One region of the Pseudoalteromonas sp. ASV78 genome, then DNA from elsewhere that is predicted to be linked to it. Evidence: predicted binding sites of a transcription regulator. Region 1 holds the regulator's gene; each other region holds the start of a gene.
What was found. Region 1 encodes LexA, which represses DNA repair genes until DNA is damaged. Its sites were predicted from a motif close to TACTGTATNNNNATACAGTA; they were not measured.
Positions count from the first base shown of each region.

Region 2: a site for LexA is predicted at 2,227-2,246, ahead of ACMVDV_RS03290 (LexA family protein). Genes of this name have one in related genera too.
Region 3: a site for LexA is predicted at 2,944-2,963, ahead of ACMVDV_RS02215 (SulA-like leucine-rich domain-containing protein). Genes of this name have one in related genera too.

Region 1 is NZ_JBLOPA010000001.1:3,258,088-3,262,389, forward strand. Features, by position in the region: gene ACMVDV_RS14765 (hypothetical protein) at 3-383, shown strand; gene ACMVDV_RS14770 (PaaI family thioesterase) at 380-823, opposite strand; gene ACMVDV_RS14775 (hypothetical protein) at 945-1,739, shown strand; gene lexA (transcriptional repressor LexA) at 1,814-2,431, shown strand; gene coxB (cytochrome c oxidase subunit II) at 2,856-3,998, shown strand; gene ctaD (cytochrome c oxidase subunit I) at 3,999-4,302, shown strand, end outside.
Region 2 is NZ_JBLOPA010000001.1:742,622-746,923, forward strand. Features, by position in the region: gene carB (carbamoyl-phosphate synthase large subunit) at 1-169, shown strand, start outside; gene greA (transcription elongation factor GreA) at 221-697, shown strand; gene ACMVDV_RS03285 (S66 family peptidase) at 826-1,872, shown strand; gene ACMVDV_RS03290 (LexA family protein) at 2,265-2,675, shown strand; gene ACMVDV_RS03295 (hypothetical protein) at 2,847-3,311, shown strand; gene ACMVDV_RS03300 (protein kinase domain-containing protein) at 3,311-3,580, shown strand; partial or broken gene ACMVDV_RS03305 (protein kinase domain-containing protein) at 3,591-4,302, shown strand, end outside.
Region 3 is NZ_JBLOPA010000001.1:489,655-493,956, reverse strand. Features, by position in the region: gene ACMVDV_RS02230 (hypothetical protein) at 88-849, shown strand; gene ACMVDV_RS02225 (NCS2 family permease) at 886-2,178, opposite strand; gene ACMVDV_RS02220 (tetratricopeptide repeat protein) at 2,306-2,761, shown strand; gene ACMVDV_RS02215 (SulA-like leucine-rich domain-containing protein) at 2,987-3,421, shown strand; gene ACMVDV_RS02210 (YchJ family protein) at 3,460-3,939, shown strand.

The DNA of each region.
Region 1 (4,302 bases):
CAATGTCGGAAATTCAATTTTTAAATGTAGATCTAGAGCTTGAATCAAAGCAAGATATTAGCTTGCTAGTTGCGGACTTAAAAAAAACTGCTGTGGTTTTGCATTACGATAAAGATGAGTACCGTCAACTTGCACGTATTGAGTCTAAACTAGAGGTTACTTCACCAGATAAAGCAATTAACCATTTATGTGAATTGATTGAGTCTTGCTCGCGCAATGCATTAAAACAGTGGTTATCATGCTCAAAGCGCACCTTTGATATTGGCTTTGAATCGGGCACTTCGCCAAAATGCTTTAATCAAGCGCTCAGTGCCGATACTTTATTGCGTATTTCTGCGATTGGTGCAGGTATTGAAATTACAATTTATCCACTTTCAAACTAGCCTTTACGCTCTACAACTGCTGCGGTCATTCTTGATACGCAGCACAGTTCCCCACGACTATTAGTGATTTTTACTTCCCATACAGATGTGCGCTTGCCTAAGTGCAGTGGCCTTGCTATCGCGGTTAATATACCATTACGTGATGCTTTTAAATGATTAGCATTGATCTCTTGGCCAACACAATAAAACTTCGTAAAATCAACTACAAAGTTTGCAGCATAACTAGCCACCGTTTCTGCAAGCACAACATTTGCGCCGCCATGTACCATGCCCATCGGGTTATGATGAGCAGGGATTGCAGGCATGGTTGCTGCTAAATAATCATCGCCTATTTCACTTATTTCAATGCCCATGGTTTTCATTAATGTGCCTTGACCACTTATACCGTCATCAAGTTGTTTACATTGCGCTAGGGTGATCGGTTGATACCAAATACTCATCAGTCTACCTCATTAATTTATTTACTAAATCAGTCTACACTTTTAAACATTTTTCTACAGTTAAGATCATAAAAATAGCTAAAATGTACCTTTATTATGTATTTGTTAATAGGCTTAAAGGATGAAGTTAAACGTACTTGGCTTTAGTGCAATACTGCTTATGAGTGTACTTGCTCAGGCTCCAGTTGTAGCTGCTACACAGCATCAACTGGATATTGGTTTTACCGATCTTGCCGGTTTAGATGAGTCATTTTTAGGCGCGCGTTATCGTTACTTTGCTCAAGATCTTGAGTCTCTAACTGGACCATATGAATTTAAAGCCCACTTAAATCGAGTGAATAACTATGCTGTTGGCGGATTCTCGAATGGTGATTTTAACTATTTAAATATCGATGCTGCCGCTTATGGCCCTGAGGGGTTAGTTATGCAGGCCAGCCTGCAAAGGATCTCCGATGATAACAAAGATTGGCGAGATACCGATTATTTAGTAAGTGCAGCACTTGGTAAGCAGATGAATGAACAGCTGCAACTTGGCTTTAACGCTTATTACAGTCGAGCTGAAAGCTACAATATTAACTGGCAGCAGAACACCGAAAACGTCTCGGTAGAGTGGACTTATGCGCCTTATGTGCGCTGGACTGATATTGATAATAACCAAGGTTGGGATTTAGAGTTAAAACAATTAGCGGGACGTTATCGCTATGTGCAAGGGCGGGCATTTTATTATGTAAATCAGGCATGGTCAGTAGGATTAATTGCCAATATTCGTAATACCGATAACCTCAGTGACAACTATGAACTGCAAACACAATATTGGTTTAATCAACATGTCGCATTAAAATTAGGTTTAGGCTCAGCGCTTGATTCCGGAAGTGGCTTAAATAGTATGAGCTTGTTATTAACGGCGCGATTTTGAGCCAATTTATATTTGCGATTTTCAGATAACTGTATATACTCACAGTTAAATGTACTGTATGGAAAACCAGTTGTATGCGCCCATTAACGAATCGCCAAGCTCAAATTCTCGAACTTATTAAAGTATTTATTAAAGATACCGGTATGCCGCCAACCCGTGCTGAGATTGCGCAAACGCTAGGTTTTAAAAGTGCTAATGCAGCGGAAGAACATTTGAAAGCACTGGCTAAAAAGGGCGTAATTAAAATGAAGCCCGGTGCTAGCCGTGGTATTCAGTTGGTTGAAGAAGAAGAGCCAGAACAACTTGGTTTACCGCTAATTGGTCGGGTAGCTGCTGGTGAGCCAATCTTGGCACAACAGCATGTTGAGAGTCACTGCCAAGTTGACCCATTATTATTTAAACCAGCAGCAGACTTTTTATTACGAGTGCAGGGCATGAGTATGAAAGACATTGGCATTATGGATGGTGATTTACTGGCAGTACACAGCACTCAAGTTGCGGAGAATGGCCAAGTGGTGGTTGCCCGTGTTGATGATGATGTAACAGTAAAGCGCTTTGAAAAAGCAGGTAAAAAAGTTTTTTTGCATGCCGAAAATGATGAATTTGCGCCTATCGAAGTTGATCTTGAGCATGAATCTTTCAATATTGAGGGATTAGCGGTTGGAGTGATCCGTAACGCTGATTGGATGTAAGTTTTTTGTTTACTATTTTGCACCAAATTGGTGAAGTTTGGTGCTTTGATTTTTTTTACCTCTTTAATGGCTAAATTTCATACTTAGCTATGCCCCTCAAGCCCTTGTCAGCTCTACTTATACGTTACTTTTAGCCCACTACTACTCCCCTTCATTACAAAATAACGCGCTGATTTCTAGTTATTATTTATGCACCAAAAGAGAAATTAATTACTCCTAAAACTTGCTAATTGTTCGTTTTTTAACTAATTGGTTAATACACTGTGTTAACACTTGTCTTTAAAAGTTGCGAAGTTTTACGCAAAAGCACTTTCCAGAGGCAGAGTTAATTACCAGTTACAATAAAAAAATAACGAATTGGCGTGAAAAAGCAGTGCCGCCTTTTCGCTTTGCGTCTTGCAATAGCATCAAAAGGAGCCGTCACATGGGTAAACTGAGCTCTACCTTGTGGCTTATATTACTTATGCTTCCGCAGCAATTGTTGGCTAATAGCCAATTTAATATGCGCGAAGGTGTAACCGATATAAGTAATAATGTTTATCAACTGCACATGACTATATTTATTATTTGTTGTGTGATCGGGGTGATTGTATTTGCCGTTATGTTTTGGGCGTTAATACATCACCGAAAATCAAAAGGGGCAATTCCAGCCCAATTCCACGAAAGCACTAAAGTTGAAATACTTTGGACTGCTATTCCATTTGTTATTTTGATTGGTATGGCAATTCCTGCCACAAAAACCTTAATTGCGATGGAAGATGCGAGTAAAGCTGATCTGACCATCAAAATTACTGGTTCACAATGGAAATGGCATTATGAGTATATGGGCGAAGATGTGGCTTTTTACTCTATTTTATCGACTCCGCAAGAACAAATAACTAATCAAGCTGATAAAACGACGACCTACTTACTTGAAGTAGACAAGCCCTTAGTCTTACCGGTTAACAAAAAAGTGCGTTTTTTAATGACTTCAGATGATGTGATCCACTCTTGGTGGGTGCCTGATTTTGCGGTGAAAAAAGATGCTAATCCAGGGTTTATCAATGAAACGTGGACGAAAATTAATGAAGAGGGCATTTACCGCGGGCAATGTGCAGAACTATGCGGCAAAGATCACGGTTTTATGCCCGTGGTTGTGGAAGCTAAATCTGAGCAAGACTTTGCCACATGGCTGGCTGATGCTAAACAAGCGAAGCAAAAAGCGGCCGCCGCGGATGCAGCGTTACTAGATCAAACATTATCGAAAGAAGAGTTAATGACGCTGGGTGAGCAGGTCTACATGGCTAGTTGTGCAGCATGTCATCAACCTACGGGTATGGGGTTACCAGGGGTGTTCCCCGCAGTTAAGGGCAGCCCTGTTGTACTTGGTGATATTAAAGATCATATCGATGTAGTAATACATGGTCGCCCAGGCACTGCGATGCAAGCATTTGCTAAGCAGCTATCAATTAAACAATTAGCAGCGGTTATTACCTATAAACGAAATGCGTGGGGTAACGATACTGGCGATGTTATTCAACCGAGTCAGATTCAAGCTGAGCTTGATGCAACATCGGAGGCTAAATAAATGAGTAGCGTAATAGAACAACACGATAATACAGCTGCACATCATGATGATGGGCATCATCACGGCGCAAAAGGGTTTAAGCGCTGGTTATATACAACCAATCATAAAGATATCGGCAGTTTATATTTAATCTTCTCGCTCACTATGTTTTTAATAGGTGGCGCCATGGCTATGGTGATCCGAGCTGAATTATTCCAGCCAGGACTGCAGTTAGTCGACCCGCACTTTTTTAATCAAATGACCACAGTACATGGTTTGATCATGGTATTTGGTGCGGTTATGCCTGCCTTTACAGGACTGGCAA
Region 2 (4,302 bases), 2.5 Mb from region 1:
AGGTCGCCAAGCGATCGAAGATTCGAAGGTGTTACGTCGTGGTGCATTGCAACACAAGACTAACTATACGACGACGCTTAATGCGGCATTTGCTAACTGTACTGCTAACCAAGCAGACGACCGTAGCAAAGTAACGTCAGTTCAAGAACTACACCTGAGATTGAACTAAGGAAATGTGCCAAGGCCGTTATGTGCGGCCTTGGGATTAAGTGAGAAAAGTATGCAATCAATTCCGATGACAGTTCGTGGCGCTGATTTACTGCGCAAAGAACTTAACGAATTAAAAACAGTTACCCGTCCTAAAATTGTATCCGATATTGCGGTTGCACGTGAACACGGTGACTTAAAAGAAAACGCTGAATATCATGCTGCGCGTGAACAACAGGGTTTTTGTGAAGGCCGCATTCAAGAAATTGAAGCCAAGCTTTCAAATGTACAAATTATTGATGTAACTAAATTACCAAACACCGGTAAAGTTATTTTTGGCACTACGGTAACGATTGTAAATGTTGAAACCGATGCTGAAGTAACCTACCAAATTGTTGGTGATGATGAAGCGGATATTAAAAACCACCGTATTTCGGTTAACTCACCAATAGCTCGCGGTTTAATTGGTAAACAAGCAGACGATGCTGTGATCATTAAAACGCCAAATGGTGATGTTGAATACGAAGTTATTGAAGTGCAGTACATTTAATTACTTTACTCATTTTCACGCTTTTAAAAACCGATGCCAGCATCGGTTTTTTTATGCCTCAAACAACCTCGACATTCTTTAATAAATTGGGTACGTTAAGCTAGCGTATTGATAATTTGTAGATGTTGATGACAGCCATTACTTTTCCAGATGCATTAAAAAACGGCGATAAAATCGCCATTTGTGCCTTTTCATCCGGTGTTGATAGCGCCTTCCAGCCACGCCTTGAGCGCGTACTTAGCGGTTTAACACGCCGTGGTTACCAAGTAGTGGAGGGCGAATGTGTAAGACAACAAAGCAGCCCAGCAAAACAACGCGCCGATGAGCTGATGGCGTTTTTACTTGATGACAGCATCGCGGCAATTATGCCGCCTTGGGGTGGGGAACTTGCCATGGAAGTGCTGCCATACCTGGATTTTAATGCAATTAAACAAGCTCGCCCGAAATGGCTCGTTGGCTTTTCAGACGTTAGTACGCTTGCTTGTGTATTAACCGCACGTTGCGGCTGGGCAACATTACATTGTACCAACTTAATGCAACTGCATCCAAACGAGCAAGATACTCACTGCTTACAAGTATTTAAAACGCTTGAGCTCGAAGCGGGCAGTGAATTTACGCAAACACCCGCGCCGTGTTATCAAGCTGATGCAATTAATTACGCCAAAGTACCTGATGCGCTATTTTCACTCACGCAACCGAGCCAATGGCGTTGTTTAAACGTCAAAGATAGCCGCGAAGTAGAGCTATCTGGGCGGTTATTTGGCGGCTGCTTAGACACCCTTGGTGTATTACTGCCATCATCCTTTGTAGCGCTGGATGAATTTAAAAAGCAATTTGCGCCGCATGGGCTGGTTTTATACTTAGAAAATGCCGAGCTTAATGCCAATGCATTAACGCGGTTTTTAATTGCGCTGAAATTGAATGGTATTTTTAGTGATATAAATGGCCTAATTATTGGCAGAAACGGCGCAAGTAATAACCCAGAGCAACAAAGTGATTATTACCAAGCACTTGAGTTATCCCTTGGTGAATGCTTATTCCCAGTTATTATCGACGCTGATATCGGACATGTCGCACCCAATTTATGTTTAGTGAATGGTGCAACAGTAAAAATGCTCGCGAAGCTTGAAAATAGAGTGGTGTGTAAAGCGCAAATAACAACGTATTTTGGATGATTTATTTAAAACCTGAGCGGAGATTGATTTTTATAGGATTTGGCAGTTAAATGGTCGGTATGGAGAGATTCGAACTCTCGACCCCTGCCACCCCATGATGTGACGCTATATCGAGTTAAGTTATTGTAATTTATACATTATAAATGCAATTAACTGATTTTATATACAGTTAATTTTGCAATTTTTATCATTTTTACAATTCAATAAAATCAAGCGGTTAGGGCGCTTGTTACAAATCGAGTATTTAAGTTATCAGTAAAACTCAATATAAACAACCCATTAGAAAATCTTAATCAAAAGCTTCACTTTCCTTAGCAAGATACTTTACCTTTCCAAACTCGCTCACTAGCTTTATACTGTACAAATAAACAGTGTTTTATTTTGGTGTGTGTATGTTTGTTATTCCTATTTATATTGAGGCGGGTATTACTGGTTTTGAATCGCCGGCAGCGCAATATAAAGAGCTGGGCTTAACTTTGGATGTGCTACTTATTAAGCATCCTGATGCTACCTTTATAGGTTTAGCGTCGGGGCAATCTATGCAGGGAGTAGGGATATTTGATGGCGACTTGTTAATTGTTGATCGTGCTGTTGATGTAAGTACAGGTGATATTGTGGTTGCCACTTACAATGGCTGCTTTGTCTGTAAAATAATCCATAAAGAAAAGCGTTTGTTGATGTCTGCATCAGATGACTATGCACCAGTATATATATCACCTGAAGATGATTTCTGCTTAGAAGGAGTGGTTACCAGAAGTATTAGGCTACATAAGCCTTGTGCAGAGCTTGCATATACCGCCTAAAAATATTGTATTGCAACAGAAATAGTTATACTTTGTGGGAGGCTTGCTTATAAATATTCATGGTTTGTGATTTAGTAACCGTTTGCTAGTATGTAATATTTTGTTCTTGGCTTTAATAAAAAATGAGAGCTATTTCCCTGACAGACTTTCCATCCATTTAAAAGGAATTTTATGAACACTTTAGGAATTAGAGTAGAACCTAAAAAAACAACATTTTCGATTATTAGAACAGATAATGGTAAGCACAAAATAGTAAACATTGAGCTTATTAAAATACCAGCGGCATTAGATTTTCCTGAGAAACTAAAATATATTCGAAATTGTGTTTTAGATATCTTGCGTGAATATGATATTTCAATTGCAGGAATTAGGGTTGCAGAGAGCAATGCTCAAAACTTAGATGTCACAAGGCTGCACATTGAGGGAGTAATTCAAGAAGCATTTTCTAGCAGTAATGTTAAACAATATTTTGTTGGTAGAAAAAACTCAATCGCTTCGAAATTAAATATTAAATGTAAAGAGCTAGAATCTTTTTTCAATGGAGATAAGGGGTTTGAATTGATCGATAACTGGGATATTTGTAAGACAAGGCCAGCAAGAGAGTCGGTTTTGACAGCTATGGGGGCACTAGCTTAATGTTTGCATATCAAAAAGCGCAAGTATCTTTTAAAAAATTAAAAGAAATTGGGCAAGAAGGAAGAAACTCAAAAGTATATCTAGCCCACGATCAAAATTTAGATGCAGAGATTGTTATTAAAGAAATAAAAATAAAAGATGGGTTTTCTTCTAAAGATTACTTCAAAGAAGCACAGGCACTTTATAAAAGTACGCACCCTAATATAGTGCAGATTTGCTATGCATGCGAAGATGACAAAAAAGTATATGTAGCTTCGCCTTTTTTATAGCAATGGCTCTCTAAAAAAGAGGATGGCACATAAGAGGCTTACTGTTAGAGAAATAATTCGATACTCAACGCATTTTTTAAACGGCCTACATAATGTCCATTCAAAAGGATTAATTCATTTTGATATCAAGCCTGATAATGTTCTCATTTCTGATAGAAATGAAGCACTATTGGCCGATTTTGGTCAAGCAAAACCAATGAATATAGAAGGGCTAGCACACCAACCTATGCTATATGCAAAACAACTTCCTCCAGAGTATTTCGGTAATGATAAATTTGTTTTTGACAATAGATTTGATATTTATCAAGCTGGATTAACAATGTATCGTATGTGTGTAGGAGATAAAGAGTTTGATCGGCAGCATAGCAAGTACAAAGCGTGGCCGGAGCTTGGTCGTGCTATCAGAGTCGGCAACTTTCCAGATAGAAAAGCATATCCTTTACATATACCTAAAAAATTAAAAACAGTTATAAATAAATGTTTAAAGCCTAATCCTGGAGATCGTTTTGATTCTCCTGTAGAGATCGTAAACGGACTTGCTGACATTGATGGAACAATTCTCGACTGGGAGTATATTGCTGAAAAAGGAAATAGAATTTGGCGACAAGAAGTTAATGGAATAGTTAAAATGATTGAAGTGTGTAGTCAGGGTACCTCAAAAGCCTACAAGCACAATGCAAAATCTGCTGTAAGAAGAGCGACTGATTTTTGTATCGCTGATA
Region 3 (4,302 bases), 2.8 Mb from region 1:
TTGACATAAATAGCGCAAAACTACCCTGTTAGCATATATTTAATGTAAGATAAAAATTATTAGCTTGTGAAACCTGAGACCTAAACCATGATCGTTTCTATTATTATTATGTTGATTGTTGCACTAATTGTCATTGCCCTGTGGGTCAGTGCGGTACAACAGCATAAAGAGAAACAAGAAACCGAACGTCGCAAAGATTTAACTAAACAAAAAAAAATCATTGAAGAATCGGAAGACGTATTACTAAATAGTGCTAACATCCCCATGTCTGAGCATATTTTACGTATTCTGCAGCGCCGTATTCATGATGCTTTAGTAACTATGGTGCAACTTTCTCCCAATTCTAAAGAGTTAAAAAATCGCTTAAAAGAAGCAAAAGAACGGTTGAGTAACCAACTTGTTGACGCCACTAATTCAGAGAACTTAGTGTTACCTGATAACGACAAACAATTGATATCACTGATCCAAGCTATTAAAAAATTACGCGCAGTGCTTCGCTCTGAGCATGGTAAAGGTAAAGTTGATAGCCAGATTTTTGTTGCTGAAGATAAGCGTTTAGAAAAACTGCAATTAAGAATTAACATAGAAAGCCAAATTAAACGGGGTATCTCCGCTCGCTCAGCCAACATGGTGGGTTCAGCACGGCAATACTTTGAAAAAGCCTACGCTACATTATCAGCAGTGGCCTATAGCGACGACTATATCACTGGGAAACGTCAAGAATTAGAGGGTTACTTAGAAGCCATTAGTACTGAATTAAAAGCATCAAATGCAACGGCACTGAAGAAGAAAGCCGAACAAGAACAAGACGATTTAGATGTATTATTTGCACCAAAGAAAAAGTGGTAAGCCACTTTTTCTTTGCATGAGTCGTTAAAAACCGATTTACGATAAAAACGCGAACTTAACCACAAACATCGCCGTCAAGATCCACACACTAATACTCACTTCATCACGTTTGCCACACAATACTTTTACCGCCGTGTACGAGATAAAGCCAAGCGCAATACCATGTGCAATCGAAAACGTCAGTGGCGTCATCAGTAATACAACACTCACTGGGATCGCATCAGTCATATCATCCCAATTTACAAACTTGAGATTCTGTAGCATCAATACCGCAACATATAAGATAGCGCCTGCAGTAGCATATGCTGGCACCATTTTAGCCAGCGGCGCAAAAAACATCATCAGTAAAAAACACAAACCAACAACCACCGCAGTTAAGCCTGTACGACCACCAACAGAAACCCCTGCAACCGATTCAATATAGGACGTTGTTGTAGAAGTACCAAGCACCGAGCCTGCAATGGTTGCTGTGCTATCAGCACTGAGTGCACGACCTAACCGCGGCATATTACCTTTTTCATCAGCAAGGCCCGCTTTTTGCGTTACCGCCACCAAAGTGCCTGATGTATCAAATAAATCAACAAACAAAAATGCAAAAATAACACTGAGCATTGACAACTCAAGTGCCGCAGCAAAATCAAGTTGCATAAAGGTAGGTAGAATTGAAGGTGGCATAGACATCACCCCTTGATACTCAACTAAACCTAAACTTAACGCTATGACAGTAACTAATAAGATACTGATCAGTACGCCACTTTTAAAATCACGATACAACAAAGCTGCAATAACAAAAAAGCTGAAAATTGCCAGCAATGGCCCTGCTGCAGTGATATCACCTAACTGTACTAAGGTGGCAGGGCTTGCCACAATAATACCGGCATTTTTTAGCGCGATTAACGCTAAGAATGCGCCAATCCCCGTGGCTATTGCTTGCTTTAATACCAAAGGGATTGCGTTAATGATCCACTCTCTGACTTTAAACAAACTTAAAAACAAAAAGATACAGCCCGACATAAACACCGCACCTAATGCAGCCTGCCAGGTATAGCCCATGCCAAGTACAACACCATAAGTAAAAAAGGCATTTAACCCCATACCTGGAGCCAGTGCTAACGGGTAATTAGCCCAAAGACCCATAATAAAACAACCAATCGCGGCTGCTATACAGGTTGCAACAAACGCCGCGCCCTGATCCATACCAGCTTCAGCTAACATTGCAGGGTTTACAAAAACAATATAAACCATGGTAATAAAAGTTGTGAGGCCAGCAATACATTCACGGCGCACAGTTGAATTGTGCTCGCTAATTTTAAATAACGCGTCAAGCATAGATGAGTTTCATTTTAGATAAGAATAATTGTGCAATTTTATCATATATTTCAAGAATAGCAGGACATTTTACCTTGTATTAGACTAAACTTACGCGGTAATAGACAACAATAATATATGTGGCACTATGACAGATACCTCGCCAATTGGCTTAGATTTAGAACAACAGCTAGATAACGTGTTATCGTTTATCACTCAACCAAACCGCCCCCCACAGGGTGACGCTAAAGCTGATACACCACAAAGCACGGTGAATAAAGCGCTGTATTATTTAAAAAATGAACAAGCCCCTCTCGCCGCTAAATGGATGCGCCTGGCAGCGATGTCAGGAGATCACCGAGCACAGTTTTATCTCGGGTTATTTTTTATCAAAGGCCAAGGCGTGCCCAGTAGTGTATTTCATGGTGCAGTATGGCTAAGTTTAGCTAGTAGCCAAGACTATGCACCCGCGACTGCAGCTCTGGCAGATCTTCGTAAACATCTCACTACACGTCGTTTTAAAGATGCTCAGTGCTACGCTGCAACACTGTATGAACAGATCCATCAGCAGCAATTTGCGCATCTGATCCCAACTACTGTATAAAAAAATAATAACCACCACTTTATATTGAGTAAAATACCAACAGCATGAAATAATAATTAAGGGATTGATTTTTATTTTAAATTTCAATTTTACTATGTATTAAATCTGCACAGCGAACATTAAAAATTACAAATCGTATAAAAAATTAGCAAAAAACACTTGCACCAAACAACTGTATAAACTACTGTATACACATACTGTATAAACAACCAGTGAGTGAACATTATGTTACAGCCAATTACCGTAAGAACTGTTAAAAGCTACCAACGAGATAACCAAAGCGCATCAGTTAACTTAATTCAAATTGAAGATGAGATCTCAGCAACGTTTGAATTACTAAAGGTATTGCACCATTACAATAATCAAAATGCATGGACATTACTGATTGCACCCGATCATGTACCGAGTAAAGCGTTACTTGATTCATGCTCTATTGATACCAGTAAACTACTAGTGATACGTCAAAAGCATCTTGTGAATTTAGCGTATGTTTTAAACTCAGCATTACATAATGGTAATTTTGCAGCAGTGATCACTTGGACTGACATCGTAAAAGATAATCAAATTGCGGATCTATCGCTAAACTTAGATCAAGCAAGTGCAAAGTTATACTGCTTCACTAAAACCCAACAAAGTACCGATATGGCATTGGCGCAATAAGCTGTTAAAATAACGTTTTTGCATAAAACTAATTTAACATGACTTCACTTACTAACAGTAATTGCTTATGCGGCAGTCAACACAGTTACCAAGACTGCTGCCAAAAGCTGCATTTAGGCACAGAGCAAGCAACCACGGCAGAGCAACTGATGCGCTCTCGCTATGTAGCCTATGCATTAAAAAATGCCAAGTATATTTATCAAACTTATGCCCAAGCAAAACAAGCTGAAAATCCAGTCAAAGAAATCGCTGAGTTTGCTAACAGCTGCCGCTTTATTCAATTAGACGTGATAGATGCAGAGCAACATGAGAGCACTGCTGATGTTGAATTTTGCGTTAGTTATTTTTATCAAAACTTATTTTGCCAGCTGCATGAAAAATCAAATTTTATAAAAGAAGCAGGATTATGGCGCTATTTAGATGGTGAGATTTTCCCTGTTGCTGATCTTAAAATTAACCGTAACGATGAATGTCCATGCGGCAGCGGTAAAAAATATAAAAAGTGCCACAGCGTGTAGATAATTCCCTTGCATACATTGATGCTGCAATAAACTTTCCTGCAGCATGGCACTCTTTAGCTTAGCGAACGACCCACTAACAACCTAAATCGACTCACTGAAGTTGCTATAGCAGTCGTCATCAACGTTATAATTTGTAAGCTGAACGCTCATTTTAAGCGAAAATTAACCAATATAGATTGGTTTTGCATTACTCATTCAACACTTCCTGACAGTAACTAAACTTCGCTTAAATAAACGATTAACAGCTTGATTAAAAATAAATATTTATTTAAGTCACTCGCTGAATACCTACAGAGCACACAAAGCGAATTTAAACGTTAGAGGTTTTTCTAGCACAACTAAATTCAACCCGGTTAGGGT